Regions from separate parts of the Sphingomonas sp. 179-I 2A4 NHS genome, predicted to be linked through region 2. Evidence: riboswitches for the same ligand, from Rfam matches in the RefSeq annotation. Region 2 holds a riboswitch; the other holds the start of a gene.
The links. A riboswitch is a leader RNA that binds a small molecule or an ion and turns the genes downstream of it on or off. The one in region 2 is predicted to bind cobalamin.
Positions count from the first base shown of each region.

Region 1: linked by a shared signal. The riboswitch ahead of ACH0CP_RS06110 (TonB-dependent siderophore receptor) and the one ahead of ACH0CP_RS01040 (TonB-dependent siderophore receptor) in region 2 are both predicted to bind cobalamin.

Region 1 is NZ_JBIQFL010000003.1:128-7,928, reverse strand. Features, by position in the region: gene pabB (aminodeoxychorismate synthase component I) at 1-1,555, shown strand, start outside; gene ACH0CP_RS06135 (pyridoxal phosphate-dependent aminotransferase) at 1,585-2,784, shown strand; gene ACH0CP_RS06130 (hypothetical protein) at 2,985-3,116, shown strand; gene msrA (peptide-methionine (S)-S-oxide reductase MsrA) at 3,154-3,810, shown strand; gene ACH0CP_RS06120 (histidine phosphatase family protein) at 3,831-4,406, opposite strand; gene ACH0CP_RS06115 (adenosylcobinamide-GDP ribazoletransferase) at 4,403-4,783, opposite strand; gene ACH0CP_RS06110 (TonB-dependent siderophore receptor) at 4,825-6,759, opposite strand; cobalamin riboswitch at 6,890-7,094, opposite strand; gene cobU (bifunctional adenosylcobinamide kinase/adenosylcobinamide-phosphate guanylyltransferase) at 7,135-7,632, shown strand.
Region 2 is NZ_JBIQFL010000001.1:228,218-236,018, forward strand. Features, by position in the region: gene pncB (nicotinate phosphoribosyltransferase) at 1-1,213, opposite strand, end outside; gene ACH0CP_RS01035 (glycoside hydrolase family 130 protein) at 1,261-2,547, opposite strand; cobalamin riboswitch at 2,683-2,906, shown strand; gene ACH0CP_RS01040 (TonB-dependent siderophore receptor) at 3,128-5,068, shown strand; gene ACH0CP_RS01045 (ABC transporter substrate-binding protein) at 5,113-5,910, opposite strand; gene ACH0CP_RS01050 (FecCD family ABC transporter permease) at 5,992-6,942, shown strand; gene ACH0CP_RS01055 (ABC transporter ATP-binding protein) at 6,936-7,697, shown strand; gene ACH0CP_RS01060 (PepSY-associated TM helix domain-containing protein) at 7,779-7,801, shown strand, end outside.

The DNA of each region.
Region 1 (7,801 bases), on a different contig from region 2:
GCCCGGCTCGATCGCGATGCCGCTCCTCTGGTTCGGCCTGTTCGATGCGATGGAAGAAATCGCTGACCCGGAAACCTGGCTCCCCGATCCGTCCGGCGCCTGGATCGGCGAGCCCCAGCCCGCGATCACGCGCACTGACTATGACGCAGCACTGACCCAAGTGCTCGATCTGATCGCGGCCGGTGACATCTATCAGGCGAACCTCACCTTCCGCGCATCGGTGTCGATCCTCGGCGATCCGCTCGCCGCCTATTCGGCGATACGCCGCCGCGCGCAGGCCGGCTGGGGCGCGATCGTGGCCACCGGTCAGGACACGCTCCTGTCCTTCTCGCCGGAGCTCTTCTTCCGCCTCGACGGCGGAACGCTGACCTGCCGCCCGATGAAGGGCACCGCCCGCCGGCACGCCGATCCCGAGGTCGACGCTGCCGTCGCGGACGACCTTGCCAGCGACGAGAAGCAGCGCGCCGAGAACCTCATGATCGTCGATCTGATGCGCAACGATCTCTCGCGCGTCGCGATCGCTGGCAGCGTCGCCGTGCCCGAACTCTTTGCGGTCGAACCCTATCCCACCGTCCACCAGATGACCTCCACTGTCACCGCCACGCTCGCGCCGGGGCAGGACGCCGTCGACGTGCTGGCGGCGCTGTTCCCGTGCGGCTCGATCACCGGCGCCCCAAAGGTACGCGCGATGCAAGTCATCGGTGATGTCGAACATTCCCCCCGCGGCGCCTATACCGGCGCGATCGGGCGCTTCGATCCCGGCGGCAGCGCACAATTCAACGTCGCGATCCGCACCCTCGCCATCCATGCGGACGAGGATCACGCAACGCTCGGCCTCGGCGGCGGCATCGTCGCGGATAGCCGCGCCGACGCGGAGTGGGACGAGGCGCTCGCCAAGGGCGCTTTTCTCACCCATGGTCAGCGCCCGCCGGACCTGATCGAGACCATGGCGTTCGATCCAGACGCCGGCATCGTGCTGGCCGAGCGGCATCTGGCGCGCATGAAGCGCAGCGCGCTTACCTTTGGCTTCGCCTTCGATCGGCACGATGCCCGCAACGAGCTTCAGGCTGCGACCTTCCGCTTGCGCCAGCCGGCCAAGATCCGCCTCGTCGCCAGCGCCGCGGGCCGGATCGCGATTGAGGTGGCGCCCATGCCCGCCCTGTCGGATCGCCCGCTCGCCATCGCGGTCGCGCCGCTACCGGTCGACTGCCGCGACTATCGCCTGCGCCACAAGACCAGCGATCGCAGCTTCTACGATGCCGCGCGCCGCGCCGCGGGGACGGCCGAGATCGTGTTCCTCGATCCCGAGGGCTTCGTGACGGAAGGCAGCTTCACGAACGTCTTCCTCCGCCGCAACGGCGTGTTGCTGACGCCCCCGCTCCGCCGCGGCCTGCTGCCGGGCGTGCTACGCGAGGAGCTGATCGAGTCCGGCCGTGCGGTGGAACAGGATTTGACCACCGCCGATCTTTCCGGGGAACTTTTCGTCGGAAATGCGTTGCGCGGTTTGATCCCTGCGTTGCTCGCAGTTGCGAAATCGGATCAGCGGTCGCTATAGCCCGCGGCGCTTACAGGAGCCGCCCCATCATGAAGACGTCCGCCGCGCTCGATCGCATCAGCCCATCGCCGACCCTGGCGATCACCACCAAGGTGCAGGAGCTGAAGCGTGCCGGCATCGACGTTATCGGCCTGGGCGCCGGCGAGCCTGATTTCGACACGCCCGATTTCGTCAAGGAAGCCGCGATTGAGGCGATCCGCCGCGGCCAGACGAAATACACCAACGTGGATGGCACGCCCGAGCTGAAGAGCGCGATCGCCGCCAAGTTCAAGCGTGACAACGGCCTTGAGTACACGCCCGCCCAGATCAGCGTGAACGTCGGCGGCAAGCACACCCTGTTCAACGCCATGGTCGCCACGGTCGAGGCGGGCGACGAGGTGATCGTGCCCGCCCCTTACTGGGTCAGCTATCCGGATGTCGTTCAGTTCGCCGGCGGCACGCCCGTCGTCGTCGCGGCCGGGCCGGAACATGGCTACAAGCTGACGCCGGCGATGCTGGAGGCCGCGATCACGCCGCGCACCAAGTGGCTGATCCTGAATTCGCCGTCGAACCCGACCGGCGCCGCCTACACCGCCGCCGAGCTGAAGGCACTGGGCGAGGTGCTGGAACGCCATCCGCACGTCTGGATCTTCGCCGACGATATGTACGAGCATATCGTCTATGACGATTTCCAGTTCGCCACGATCGCTGAGGTCTGCCCGTCGCTCTACGAGCGCACGCTGACGGTGAACGGCTGCTCCAAGGCTTATGCGATGACGGGCTGGCGCATCGGGTTCGCCGGCGGCGCGCAGTGGCTGATCAAGGCGATGGCGAAGCTCCAGTCGCAATCGACCAGCAACCCCTGCTCGATCGCTCAGGCTGCGGCGACGGCGGCGCTGAACGGCGACCAGTCCTTCCTCGCCGAGCGCAACGCCGCGTTCAAGGCGCGCCGCGATCTCGTCGTCGGCATGCTGAACGACACGCCCGGTATCACCTGCCCGACGCCGGAAGGCGCCTTCTACGTCTATCCCGAAGTCTCCGGCCTCATCGGCAAGACGACGCCGAAGGGACAGAAGATCGAGACCGACAGTGACTTTGTCGGATATCTGCTGGAAGAAGCGCGGGTTGCCGCCGTGCAGGGCGTGGCTTTCGGCCTCTCCCCGGCAATGCGCATCAGTTATGCCACGGGTGAGGACGTGCTTCGCGAGGCATGCACCCGCATTCAGCAGGCCTGCGCCATGCTGCGCTGATCCTCGTTCGGTGCCAGTGCAATAGAAGCTGGCACCAATCATTGGTGTGACATCGGAAACGATTGCTTTCCCGCTTCGACATTCAGTCGAAAGACGGGCGTACCTATATCGCAACCCACGATGAACGGCGCTTCCATGCATCGTTCAGCAAACCGGTGGCAGAAGTTGCCATCGGATCAACGAATAAAAGAGCCAAGACGATGACCCGCTTTCTCAAATCCAGCTTCCTGTGGCAGTTCGCCGGCGGGTTCGTGCTCGGCGCCGTTGGCCTGTTCGCACTGACGCCCGTCACCGATCCGGTCACCGGCGCGCCGATCGAGCAGGTACGCTGATCTTCCGCTCCGTTCAGGGGCTCCCCATATCGGCGTCATGCGTCGCTTCCTGATCCCGCTACTTGCCGCCGCAGCCGCCAGCGCCTGCAGCGCCCCCGTCGCCGCCGAGCGCGCCGTGCCGATCCCGGCTGCGCAGCGCGACATTCCTCCCGCCCCCGGTCTCCAGACCGCCGTCCTCGCCGGCGGCTGCTTCTGGGGCATGGAAGCGGTGTTCGAACGCGTCAAAGGCGTGCGCTCGGTTACGTCCGGCTTTGCCGGTGGCGACCGGGCCTCCGCGAACTATGCCGCTGTGTCGACCGAGGGCACGCGCCACGCCGAAGCCATCCGCATCGTCTACGATCCCCGCCAGGTCAGCTATGCGACGCTGCTTCGGGTCTATTTCGCGATTGCGCATGATCCGACGCAGGTGAACGGGCAGGGCCCCGATCGCGGCCCCAGTTACCGCTCGGCGATCTTCCCGCAGAACGCTGCCCAGCGGCAAGTCGCCAGCGCCTATATCGCGCAGCTGACCCGTGCGAAGGCGTTCCCGAAGCCGATCGTCACCAAGCTGGAAACCGGCCAGTTCTTCCCGGCGGAAGCGTCCCACCAGCAATTCTACGATCGCAACCCGAATCACCCCTATATCGTCCGCTGGGACAAGCCGAAGGTCGCCGCCTTCAAGGCCGCCTTCCCTGCCCTCGCTCGCCGCATCTGATCGGCGCCGCCGCGACGCTCTTACAGCTCGCGCGGCGCCGACGAGCCGTCACGCCGCACTTCGATGATCGCGCCATGGGGCGGCACCAGCTCGATCATCTTTTCCAGCGGATGGCCGGTCAGCAGCGCCCGCAGCGCCGCGATCGGGCCGCCATGGGTCACCACCACGATATCCTCGCGATCGCTGAGGTCGCGCCAGGCGGCATGAACGCGCCGCATCAGCGCCGCGCCCGTTTCGCCGCCGCCGGGGCGGAAGGTCGCGGGCGCCGTCATCATCTTGTCCATCAGCGCACCCGTTTCGCGCCAGATCGCGGTCCAGCTTCGCCCTTCCCACCCACCGAAATCGCGTTCCAGCCAGTGCGGATCGGAAACGACCGGCCGGCCTGAGCGCTTGCGCACCATTTCGGCCAGCTGACGCGTTCGGATCGCCCCCGAATGGACGATGAGCGAGTGCGGCTCCGCCGCCAGCCGGTCGGCCAGCTCGCCCGCCATCCGCATCCCCTCGCGGCTCCAACCCATGTCGGATCGGCCATAGCAACGACCGGCCCAGGCCTTGGCAACCGGCGGATGGCGGACGAGGAGGACGCGCCCGCTCACCGCACTGCCCCGCAGAGCAGCACGGAAAGCTGGCCCATGTAAGCCGCGAAGCCCAGGCAATCGCCCGTGCTCCCCCCGATCCGTTGCTGCAGGAAGCGCCTGATCCACCACAGGAACAGAAGACAGATTGTTGTGCTGCCCAGAAGCGCCGCGGGGCGGACGAGCAGGAAGGGCATAAATGGCGTGATCCCGGGTAGGGTAAGCAGAACCGCATCAGCAGTGCGCGATACTGGAACGCCACCTCCATAGTCCGCCCCCGCATCTTCACGGAAGAGGCTGGTGAACAGCGCTTCACGTCCGCGAGGCACACCTCGTTGGAAGATCGATCCAGTCTTCGCGGCCGAACAGCGCGCGCGCCTCCCCCACGCGCCCACCATGGGCGCAGAACGTGGCGAGGGCGCGCGCGTCGGTCATCGCCTCAGTACGTCAGGCGTACGCCGGCGAATGCACCGCGCCCCGGCTGACCATATTGGTAGACCGTCTGATAGCGCTCGTTGAACGCATTCTCGATGCGGCCGTACAGCTCCAGATGCTCGTTGATCGGGAAGGCGGCCCGCACGTCGGCGATGACATAACCGTCCAGCCGCCGCGCGTTGGAGGCATTGTCGAAACTGTCGCCAACGGCGGTGATCGTCGCGCCGGTGGTCAGGCCGAGCGGCCAGCGATAATCGGCGTTCACCGTCACGCTGGTGTCGGGCCGACGCGCCAGATCGCGCCCGAAGTTCGCCGTGCCGACCGACCGGTTCTTCGCGTCGAGGTAGGTGTAGCTCGCACTCACCGTGAAGTCGTTGGTCGGCCGCAGCAGCAGCGTCGCCTCGACGCCCTGTGCAACCGTCCGCGCGATATTGTCGTAGGTGCCGCTTGGCCGGCCGGCGCATATCCCGGTCCGCGGCGGTGGGCACGAAATGAAGGTGATGAGGTCGGAGGACTTGCGATGAAAGTACGTCGCGCTCGCCTCCAGCGCACCGCCTAGCGCCCGCTGCGTGATCCCCGCATCCCAGTCGTGCGACCGCTCCGGCCGAAGCGCGCCATTCCCATATTCGCTCTGCAGCTGGTACAGCGTCGGCGCCTTGAACCCTTCCGAATAGCTCGCGCGCACCGTCGTCGCGCCGCCATTGGGTGAGTAAGCAGCGCTGCCCGCAAAGGTCGTCGCGCCGCCGAACACATTATGGTCGTCGTGCCGCAGCCCGGCGGTCGCGGTCAGCCCGCCGATCGGCGTCACCACCAACTGGCCATAGACACTGAAGATCCGCGCGCGGCCGCGCGTCACGGGGCCGCCATAGCTCGACGAGGAGAAGCGCGAGACTTCGCGCTCGGCGCCGAACGTGGTGAAGACGGCAGAGCCGAGATCGGCCGTGCCCTGGTATTCCAGCCGCTCGTTACGGCCGATCCCGCGGAAGGTCTCGGTCGGGGTGCCGTCCGGATCGATGTTGCGCCGGTCCGTCTCGGTCCGGGCGTACGCAAAGCGGTTGCGGAAGCGGCCGTCGAACAGCGCTGCATTCAAGCCGGCATAGGCAACCCACTGCTCGCTATCGCCAAATTCCCGCGTGTCGCCGAACGTGAAGCTCGGCGCCGGGAAGCCGTCGATGTCGGTCCGGCCGTTGCCGTAGAAACCGCGCAGGTCCAGCGAGACGTTGCTGGCCAGTTCGATCCCCAGGCTCGCGTTCCCGGTATAGTTGCGAAAGCCGTCGCGCTCGCTCCCAGCTGCGAAGGTCGAGACCCCATCCGTCGTGAAATAACCGCCGCCGAGGCTTGCCGAAACCGGCCCCGACTTGCCCGAGACATTTGCATAGGCCTGGCCGCTATTATGCCATCCGCCCTCGGCGCGGGCGTTGACCGCCAGTTCCTCCGTCGGCTGGCGCGTGATCAGGTTCACCACGCCGCCGATCGCCTGATTGCCCCACAATACGGACTGTGCGCCGCGTAGTACCTCGATGCGCGCAATGTTGCCGATCAGCAGATTGCCGAAGTTGAACCCGCCCCCCGTGGAGGACGGATCGTTGAGCTTGATCCCGTCGATCAGCGCGACCGTCTGGTCGCTATCCGCCCCGCGGATATTGACCGATGTGGACGTGCCAGCGCCGCCATTGCGGACGACGGTGACACCGGGCGTCTGGCGCAACAGGTCGGATACGATCGTTGCCTGCCGCCGTTCGATCGTCTCGGCATCCAGCACCGTCACTGCCTGGCCGATCGTGGAGGCAGGGCGCGCCGCGCGGTTGGCCGTGACGAGGATATCTTCCCCGCCGGCAGTCGCCTGCTCAAGGCCGAACGTGGATTGGGCGCTTTGCGCAAGTGCAGGCGTGGCCGCCGCAATGCACGGCAGCAGGATCAGATAGGCACGATTTTCCAAGGCGTTTCCCCCTCGCATCAACAACGGGGCACGCGCCACGGCTTCGCGGAACAGCTGTTCCGTCGCGCACGACCCCAACGACGTCGTCACGCGAGGAAGAACCTCGATCGCCCGGAACACCCCGTCCGCGCGAAGGACAACCGCGACAGGCAGGTCTCCTGGCTCCCGGGTCATCGCCTTGCTCGGCCTTCCCGGATCGCAATCGATCCAGTGGCACACGAGGAGCAACGCTCGCCGGTCACAGTTGCGGGGACAGCTCCGGATGGCGAGCTTGACGCTCGCGTCCGGATTCCCTTTTGATTCCATCTCTGGAAACCTGTCGCGCTGGCGCCCTATCGGATCAGCGGAGCGGAAGGCAAGACCATCGTGAAGATCATGTTCCTCGGCGGTGCCCGCTCAGGCAAAAGCCGCCTCGCGCTCCATGCTACCGAGCGCCATCCAGGCCCGCTTCATTATCTCGCCACGGCAGAGGCGGGCGACGCAGAAATGGCCGAGCGTATCGCCCATCACCAGGCGGAGCGAAGCGGGCGCTGGCGCACCGTCGAATGCCCGGTCGCGCTGCCGGATGCGATCCGATCCGTCACCGGCGGCGCGATCATGGTCGATTGCCTGACCTTGTGGCTGTCGAACCTGATGATGGCTGAAGCAGACATCGAGGGGCACACCGCCGATCTTCTCGGGGCAATCACAGGGTCGCCGCTGCCGCTTGCCATTGTCACCAACGAGGTCGGCCTCGGCATCGTGCCCGAGCATCCCCTCGGCCGCCGCTTCCGCGATGCCGCAGGCCGCGTGAACCAGGCAATCGCGCGCTACATGGATGAGAACTATTTCATCGCCGCGGGGCACGTCCTCCCGCTGCAGCGCTTCAGCTGATCAATCCGACAACGGTTTAGCGCTCGTCCTGTACGGTGCGCGGATCGCGACCCGCGGCGAGGCCGCGGAGATTCTGACGACACTCATCAAGAGCGTGAATGATCTGCCCACAAGGCTGCAAGCCTCGGGGAGAGGGTGAAGGCGAAGGTATCGCGCCTGATAACCTTGG
Region 2 (7,801 bases):
GGTTGTCGGATAGTTTGACCGCCGGCCGGCCGTTGGCGCTGGTGACCTTGCAGACGAGCGAGATGGGCTCCAGCCCCGGATGCCCGTCCGGATCACAACCGCGAAAATCGTTGGTGAGGTTGGTACCCCAGCCGAAGCTGGTCCGCACGCGCCCCGCGAAGTGGTGACGGACGCGCTCGATCGACTCGACGTCCATGCCGTCCGAGAAAATCAGAAGCTTCTCGCGTGGATCGCGGCCCTTCTCCTGCCACCAGGCGATGATCTCCTCGCCCGCCTCGACCGGGGGCGCACTGTCCGGGCGAAAGCCGGTCCAGTCCGCGACCCAGTCGGGCGCGTCGGTGAGGAAGCGGCTGGTGCCATAGGTGTCGGGAAGGACGATCAGCAGGTTGCCGGCATATTGGCCGCGCCATTCCTCCAGCACCTGATAGGGTGACTGGGCGAGGGCCGCATCGTCGGGCGCGAGCGCGGCCGCCACCATGGGTAGTTCGTGCGCATTGGTGCCGATCGCCTCGAGATCATTGTCCATCGCGAGCAACACGTTCGACGTGCCGATGAACCGATCGCCAAGACCTTCCTTCAGCGCCTCGACGCACCAGCGCTGCCACAGGAAGCCGTGCCGGCGCCGGGTGCCGAAATCCGAGATGGCGAGATCGGGGAGTGCGCGCAGCCGCTCGACCTTGGCCCAGAGCTTCGCCTTGGCGCGCGCATAGGTGACGTCGAGCGCGAACCGGCCCTTGCCGTGGAGCGTCGCCCGCGCGCGCAATTCGTTAACGATGGCGAGCGCCGGGATTTCCCACATGGTGGTGTCTGTCCACGGGCCGGCAAAGCGCAGCTGGAACTGGCCGTCCGCACGCGACAGTTCATATCCCGGCAGCTGGAAATCGGCGAGCCAGGCGAGGAAATCGGGCGCGAACATGCGGCGCTCGCCGTAGAAGCTGTTGCCGGCGAGCCAGATCAGTTCCTTCTTCGTGAAGCGGATCGTGCGGGCGTGATCGAGCTGCGCGCGAAGCTCGCCCTCGTCGATGATGTCGGCGAGCCGAACGGCGCCGGACCTGTTGATCAGTTCGAACGTGACGTTCACGTCGCGGTGCAGCCGCCAGATCATCTGCAGCATCAGCAGCTTGTAGAAATCCGTATCGAGCAGGCTTCGGACGATCGGATCGAGCCGGAAGGCGTGATCGTAGGTGCGGGTTGCGATGTCGGTAACGGCCATGATCAGGCGAACGGATCAGGCGCTGCTGCGGTTGCCGTTCGCCACGCTCAGGCCGGCTCCATCACCGACAGGATGTCATCGACCTTGCCGACCGCAAAGGCGCTATACTCGTCGCCAATCGCATAGGGCAGCAGGATGTTACGCTTATGGCGAAGCGCGCCGCAGCTGTAGGTGACGTTCGGGACATAGCCGCCGCGCTGCTCGGCGCTGGGGAACAATAGGGGCGAGGGCGTGCGTGCCAGCACCTTCGACGGATCAGACTTGTCGAGCAGGCAGGCGCCGACGCAATAACCGCGGATCATCCCCACGCCATAGGTGAACACCAGCCAGCCTTCGTCGATTTCGATCGGGGAGCCGCAATTGCCGAGCTGAACGAACTCCCAGGGATATTTCGGAGCCATGATCCGTTCCCCTTCGTCCCAGTGGCTGATATCGTCCGACCGCAGCAGCCAGATGTTCTCGTTATCCTGTCGGCCGAGCATGACGAACTTGCCGTCGATGCGCCGCGGAAACAGCGCCATGCCCTTGTAGGCCGTCATCGCCCCCGTCAGCGCGCGCATCTGGAAGGTGCGAAGGTCAACCCCGCGCAGCAGCTCCTGCGTGGCCTTGACGCCGTCGAACGCAGTGTAGGTGCCAATCACGCTCTTGGAGCCATCATCGTCGGTGAAGTTCACCATGCGCAGGTCCTCAACGCCCTGTCGTTGGCTTGGGAGAACCGGGAAGATGACGGTTTCGGACACGTCGTCGCTTTCATCGCACATCAGATGCGACCACCCGTCGATGACGCCATCGAGCCGCGGCGGTGTGCCGTGCTGGCTCGCGGGATCGATCACCACGTCGGTCCCGCCGTCCCAGGTTCCGGTGCGGAAGGTGACGGATGAAATATGGCCCTCACCGATCCCGCGTAGTGAGAGGAGGAACGGCATCTTGTCGTCCGTCACGTCGGCGTCTGGCAGGCGCACGATGCTGGGATTGAAAAGCGCCGCGGATTCAAAGGCATATTCCTGGCTGAAATAGGCGCCGATCAGCAGTCGATCAGTTTCCGACAGCGACGGATCAAGGCCGATCTCCTCGCAGACCGAATTGAAGCGGCGCAGGAACGTCTCGTCCGCATTGTCGTGTCGTTCGTGCATCGGGATGGCAAGCAGGGTGCGCATCCGCCGTCGCATCGCCGGGCTGAGTGCGAGGAGCCGCTGCACCACCTCCTGCATGCGCGGCGGCCGGCCACGCGCGAACGCTTCGGGATAGGCGAAGCTGAACGGGCGGATGACGGTGCGGGACGGATCGGGCTTCAGCTCGAGGGGAAGCTTGGTGAATACGTCCGCTGCCTTCATCCGATATCCTCCCAAGTGCGCCCCGATGCGCAAGGTAACGGGCGGACGGCGGAACGGCTCCCGCTGCCGAGCGCGATTTGCATTGTACGCCATCGCGCGTTTCGATTACAGGCGCCGCCGGATCCGGGCGTGCCCGGGCCCGAAGATCGCGCCGGTGCCCTTTGACGGGGCTGAAAACGGGAATGCGGTGCGAGGGGCGTGCCCCTCAATTCCGCGGCTGTCCCTGCAACTGTAAGCGGTGAGTGAGAAGCACAGGCGCCGGCGGTCTCGTCCGGCCAGCCACTGGGATGATCCCGGGAAGGCGTGTTTCGAGCGACGACCCGCGAGCCAGGAGACCTGCCAGCGCTGTCGCTCATGTCTCGCGCTCAGGGGATGGCGGAGGCACGGATCTCTTCCGTTCGAGCGACGAAAGGCCGCGGGCGAGCATCTGTTCGCCTCGGTCCTAGTGCTGCGCGGCCACGGGGCTGCGATCGGCGCACGTCGCCCGGGCACCCGCGTTGCCCACCGTCGTGCCCCGGCGTCCGCCAAAGCGCGGGCGGCCCCGACCGCGCGTTCGGGAACTGACGCGGGGAAGAAGATCATGATGAAGCCGCTCGTGTCCCTGTTCGCACTCGTTGCAGCCACACCGGCACTCGCCCAGAGCAATCCCACCCTGCCGACCACCGACGCGAGCGGGAACGATATTGTCGTCACGGGATCGCGCTCCGGCGACAGCGTCGAGGTGCGTAACCTGCCGGCATCGGTGACGCTGCTGACCGCGGCGGACCTGGAAGAGCGGCAGACGCGTATCGTTTCCGACGTGCTGCGCGACGTGCCGGGCGTGGCGGTGAGCCGCACTGGCGGTGTCGGTGGCGTCACCCAGGTGCGGCTGCGCGGCGGGGAGAGCAACCACGTGCTGGTGCTGGTCGACGGGATCGAAGCGTCGGACCCCTATCAGGGCGAGTTCGATTTCGGCACGCTGATCGCCGACGAAGCGGCGAAGATCGAGGTGCTGCGGGGCCAGCAATCCTCGCTTTACGGCTCGGACGCGATCGGGGGCGTGATCCAGTACATCACGCTGACCGGGCGCGAGGCGCCGGGGATATTGCTCCGCGCGGAAGGCGGATCGTTCGGCACCTTTGCGGGCGGCGCACGGGTTGCGGGGTTCAGCGATACCGCGGACTATGCGTTGTCGAGCTCGATCTACCGCACCGATGGCACGCCCAGCGCGATCGGCGGCAGCCGCAATGTCGGGGCAACCAGCATCGGTGCGAGCGCGAAGCTGAGCTGGACGCCGTCCGACACGTTCAAGCTGATCGGCGTCGGGCGCTACGGCTATACCGATGCGCTGACCAACGACAGCGACAATGATCCGGCAAGCCCGCTATTTGGCCAGACGATCGACAGCCCGGGCGTCCATTCGCGCAGCGAGGCCTTCTATGGCCTGGCGCGGGCGGAATTGTCGCTCGCAGATGGACGCTGGACCAACGCCCTCACGGGCCAGTTTTCCGATACGACGCGCGAGAATTTCACGGCTGCGGGGCTCGATTTCGGCGACAAGGGCCGGCGGTACAAGGTCACGTTCGAGACGAGCTATCGCTTTGGCGATGATCGCGTCGCGCACCGGCTGACTGGCGCGGTTGATTACGAGCGGGAGGAGTTTCAGAACACCACGCCCGGCGGCTTCGCGTTCAACGGGCGGCGCTCGACGACCAACTGGGGGTTTGTCGGCCAGTATGAAGTGACGGTCGACGATGCGCTGTCCGCCGGAGCCAGCGTGCGGCAGGACGAGAACGACCGGTTCGAGGACGTGACCACCTGGCGCGCGCAGGCCGGCTACCGCCTGCCAATCGGCCTGCGGCTGCGCGGCGCCTATGGCACGGGCGTCAAGAACCCGGGCTATTACGAGCTCTTCGGCTATTCCGACGGCCGCTACATCGGCAATCCGGATCTGAAGCCGGAGAAGTCGGAAGGATGGGAGGCCGGCGTCGATCAGGAACTGGCCGGCGGCAAGGGGACGATCGGCGTCACCTATTTCGATAACCGGCTGAAAAACGAGATCTACATCGCCTATCCGGCCCCTGCGTTCGACGCGACGCCGCTGAATCGCACCACCTTGTCGAAGCAGCATGGCGTCGAGCTCTTCGCCTCCGCGCGGCCGATCCCGCAGATCAAGTTCGACCTGGCCTATACCTATCTGAAGGCGCGCGAGAATGGCGTCGACGAGGTTCGGCGCCCGCGGCATGTGGCCAGCCTCAACACGACGATCTTCAGCACCGACCAGCGCTTCTCCGGCACGCTGACCGTGCGGTACAACGGCCGCCAGACGGACGTGACGTTTACCGACCCGACCTATGCGACATCACCTTTGGTGGAGCTGCAGGAGTTCGTGCTGGTGAACCTCAACGCCGAATATCGTCTGTCGGATCGCCTGTCGCTGTTCGGCCGGATTGAGAACCTGACCGACGAGGATTATCAGGAGATCTTCAGCTTCGCCGCGGCCGGACGGGCTGCCTATGGCGGCGTGCGGGCACGCTTCTGATGATGGGCTGGGCCGGCGCGATGCGCGTCCGCAATCGCGCGGGTTCAGCGCAGCTGCGCCGCGATCGACCGGGCGGCGCGGACGTAGGCGGGGCCGCCACAGACCGTCCAGGATTGCGGCAGGCGGATGCGGGGAATGGATGCGAGCACCGGGTGGTGCAGCATCTCCGTTCCCTGATCGCTGATCCGGTCGGTCTCCGTTTCCACCACCAGATAGTCGGGCTGCGCGCGAGCCAGTTCCTCGAGGCCGATCCGCGACAAGGCGGGCTTGCCGAGCGAGACGGCGAGATTGCGCAGCCCGACGTGGCGCAGCAGTTCGTCGACGAGCGTGCCGGCGCCGGTGAGATAGCCACGCCGCTGGTAATAAGCCGCCGTCCGGCCGCGCCCGGCACCCGTCGACACCGTACCAAGCTGTGCATTCATGTGTGCAATCAGTGCTTCGCCGCGCGCCGGATGACCGACGGCGGCAGCAATCGTACGCACTTGGTCGATGATTTCGGCGTAGCTGTTCGCTGGCGGCACATCGAGCGTGCGGGCGCGGCCGCGCAGCGCGGTAGTGGCAGCATCGACGCGGCCAGGCGCTGCGACGATGAGGTCCGGCCGAAGCGCCAGCACATCCTCCGCGCCGCCGCGCGTGATCGGATAACGCCGCGCCTGCGCCGCGTCCGCCGACATCGAGGGATCGCGGGCGTTGCGCGACAAGGCGACGATCTGGCCCCGATCGGCGAGCGCCATCAGATATTGGTCGGCGCACAGGTTGAGCGACACGATGCGCTTAGGCGTCGGTGCTGGCGCTGCGGCGATCAGGGTGGGCATCAGCAGGATGGCGAGCAGGCGGCGCATGGCAGCGCTTTGCCCCGCTTGGCGGCGGCGCGCTAGACGATGGTGGTGACTCGCCCCTGGCTCTGGCCCTTGTTGATCGTGATGGTCGTCCTCGCCGCGATGCTGGGCGTGGCGATCGGCAGCACGACCATCCCGCCGGCGCGGCTGCTGGCGGCATTGGGCGGCTGGGGCGATCCGATCGAGCGGGCCATCGTGGTCGAGCTGCGGTTGCCGCGTGTGATCCTTGGACTCGCCGTCGGCGCGATCCTGGGCCTGGGCGGGGCGGCGCTGCAGGGATATCTGCGCAATCCGCTGGCAGAGCCATCGGTGCTGGGCGCATCGAATGGCGCTGCGCTGGGCGCGGTGGTGGCGCTGTATTTCGGGCTGGCGATCGCGAACCCGGTGGTGCTGCCAGTGCTGGCGATCACGGGCGCACTGCTTGCGCTGTCGTTGCTGTTCGTGCTGGCGGGGCGATCGGAAAGCGCGCTGACACTGATCCTGGCGGGCATCGCGGTATCGACGCTGGCGGGGGCCGGGATCAGCCTGGCGCTGAACCTGTCGCCCAACCCCTTCGCGGCGATGGAGATCACCACCTGGCTGCTCGGCAGCCTGGAGGATCGATCGTTCCAGCATGTCGCCATCGCCCTACCGTGCGTCATGGCGGGGATGCTGCTGCTCGCGGGACAGGGGCGGGCGCTGGATGCGCTGACGCTCGGGGAGGACGGCGCGGCGGCGCTGGGCGTGAACCTTCGTGCGGTGCGGCTGCGGCTGCTGCTGGGGGTGGCGATCGGGGTGGGCGGCGCCGTGGCCGTGTCGGGCGCAATCGGCTTCGTCGGGCTGATCGTGCCGCACCTGGTGCGCCCGCTGACCGACCGCAGCCCGTCGGCGGTATTGTGGCCGAGCGCGGTGGCGGGGGCGGCGCTGCTGACGCTCGCCGATGTGGCGGTTCGGGTGATCCCGGCGAGCAACGAGTTGAAGCTCGGCGTGGTGACCGCGTTCCTCGGCGTGCCGGTATTCCTGATCCACCTGATGCGGGAGCGGCGCCTGTGGTGAGCGTCGCAACCAGTGCATTGACGGTCAATCTTGGCCGCCGAACGGTCGTTCGCGGTATCTCCGTGAACATGGATGGCGGCCAGTTGATCGGCATTCTCGGCCCGAACGGTGCGGGGAAGTCCACCTTTGTACGCGCCTTGCTGGGTTTGCTGCCGCATGAGGGCACCGTGAGCATCGACGACGCGGATCGCGCGTCTCTGCCCGGCCATGAAGTGGCGCGGCGGATCGCCTATCTGCCGCAGGGGCAGGTGCTGCATTGGCCGGTGACGGTGGAGCGGCTGGTGGCGCTGGGACGGCTGCCGCACTTGGCGCCCCTGTCGCGGCTGGGGGACGAAGACCGCGCGGCGATCGAGCGGGCGCTGGCGCGGACGGACGTGGCGCATCTACGCGCGCGGGTGGCGACGGAACTGTCCGGGGGCGAGCGGGCGCGGGTGTTGCTGGCGCGGGCGCTGGCGGTGGAGGCGCCGGCGCTGATCGCGGACGAGCCGCTGGCGAGCCTCGACCCTGCGCACCAGATCGAGGGGATGGAGCTGCTGCGCGCCGAGGCGGATGCCGGCGCGCTGGTGATCGCTGTGCTGCACGACCTGACGCTGGCGGCGCGCTTCTGCGATCGGGTGCTGGTGATGGCGGACGGCGAGCTCAAGGCCGATGGCGCCCCCGGGGCGGTGCTTACGCCCGCGCTGCTCGCCGACGTCTATGGCATCGCGGCGCGATACGTCGATGGCCTGATCGTTCCGCTGGACCGCCTGCGCTGACCCCGCTTCGCTATTGCGAATAATTCGCATAGACGCTAGCGGAGGCCATCAGCCTGCTGCTGCGGGCGAAGAGGGTTTTTCATGCAGGCGAGCGACGCGACGGT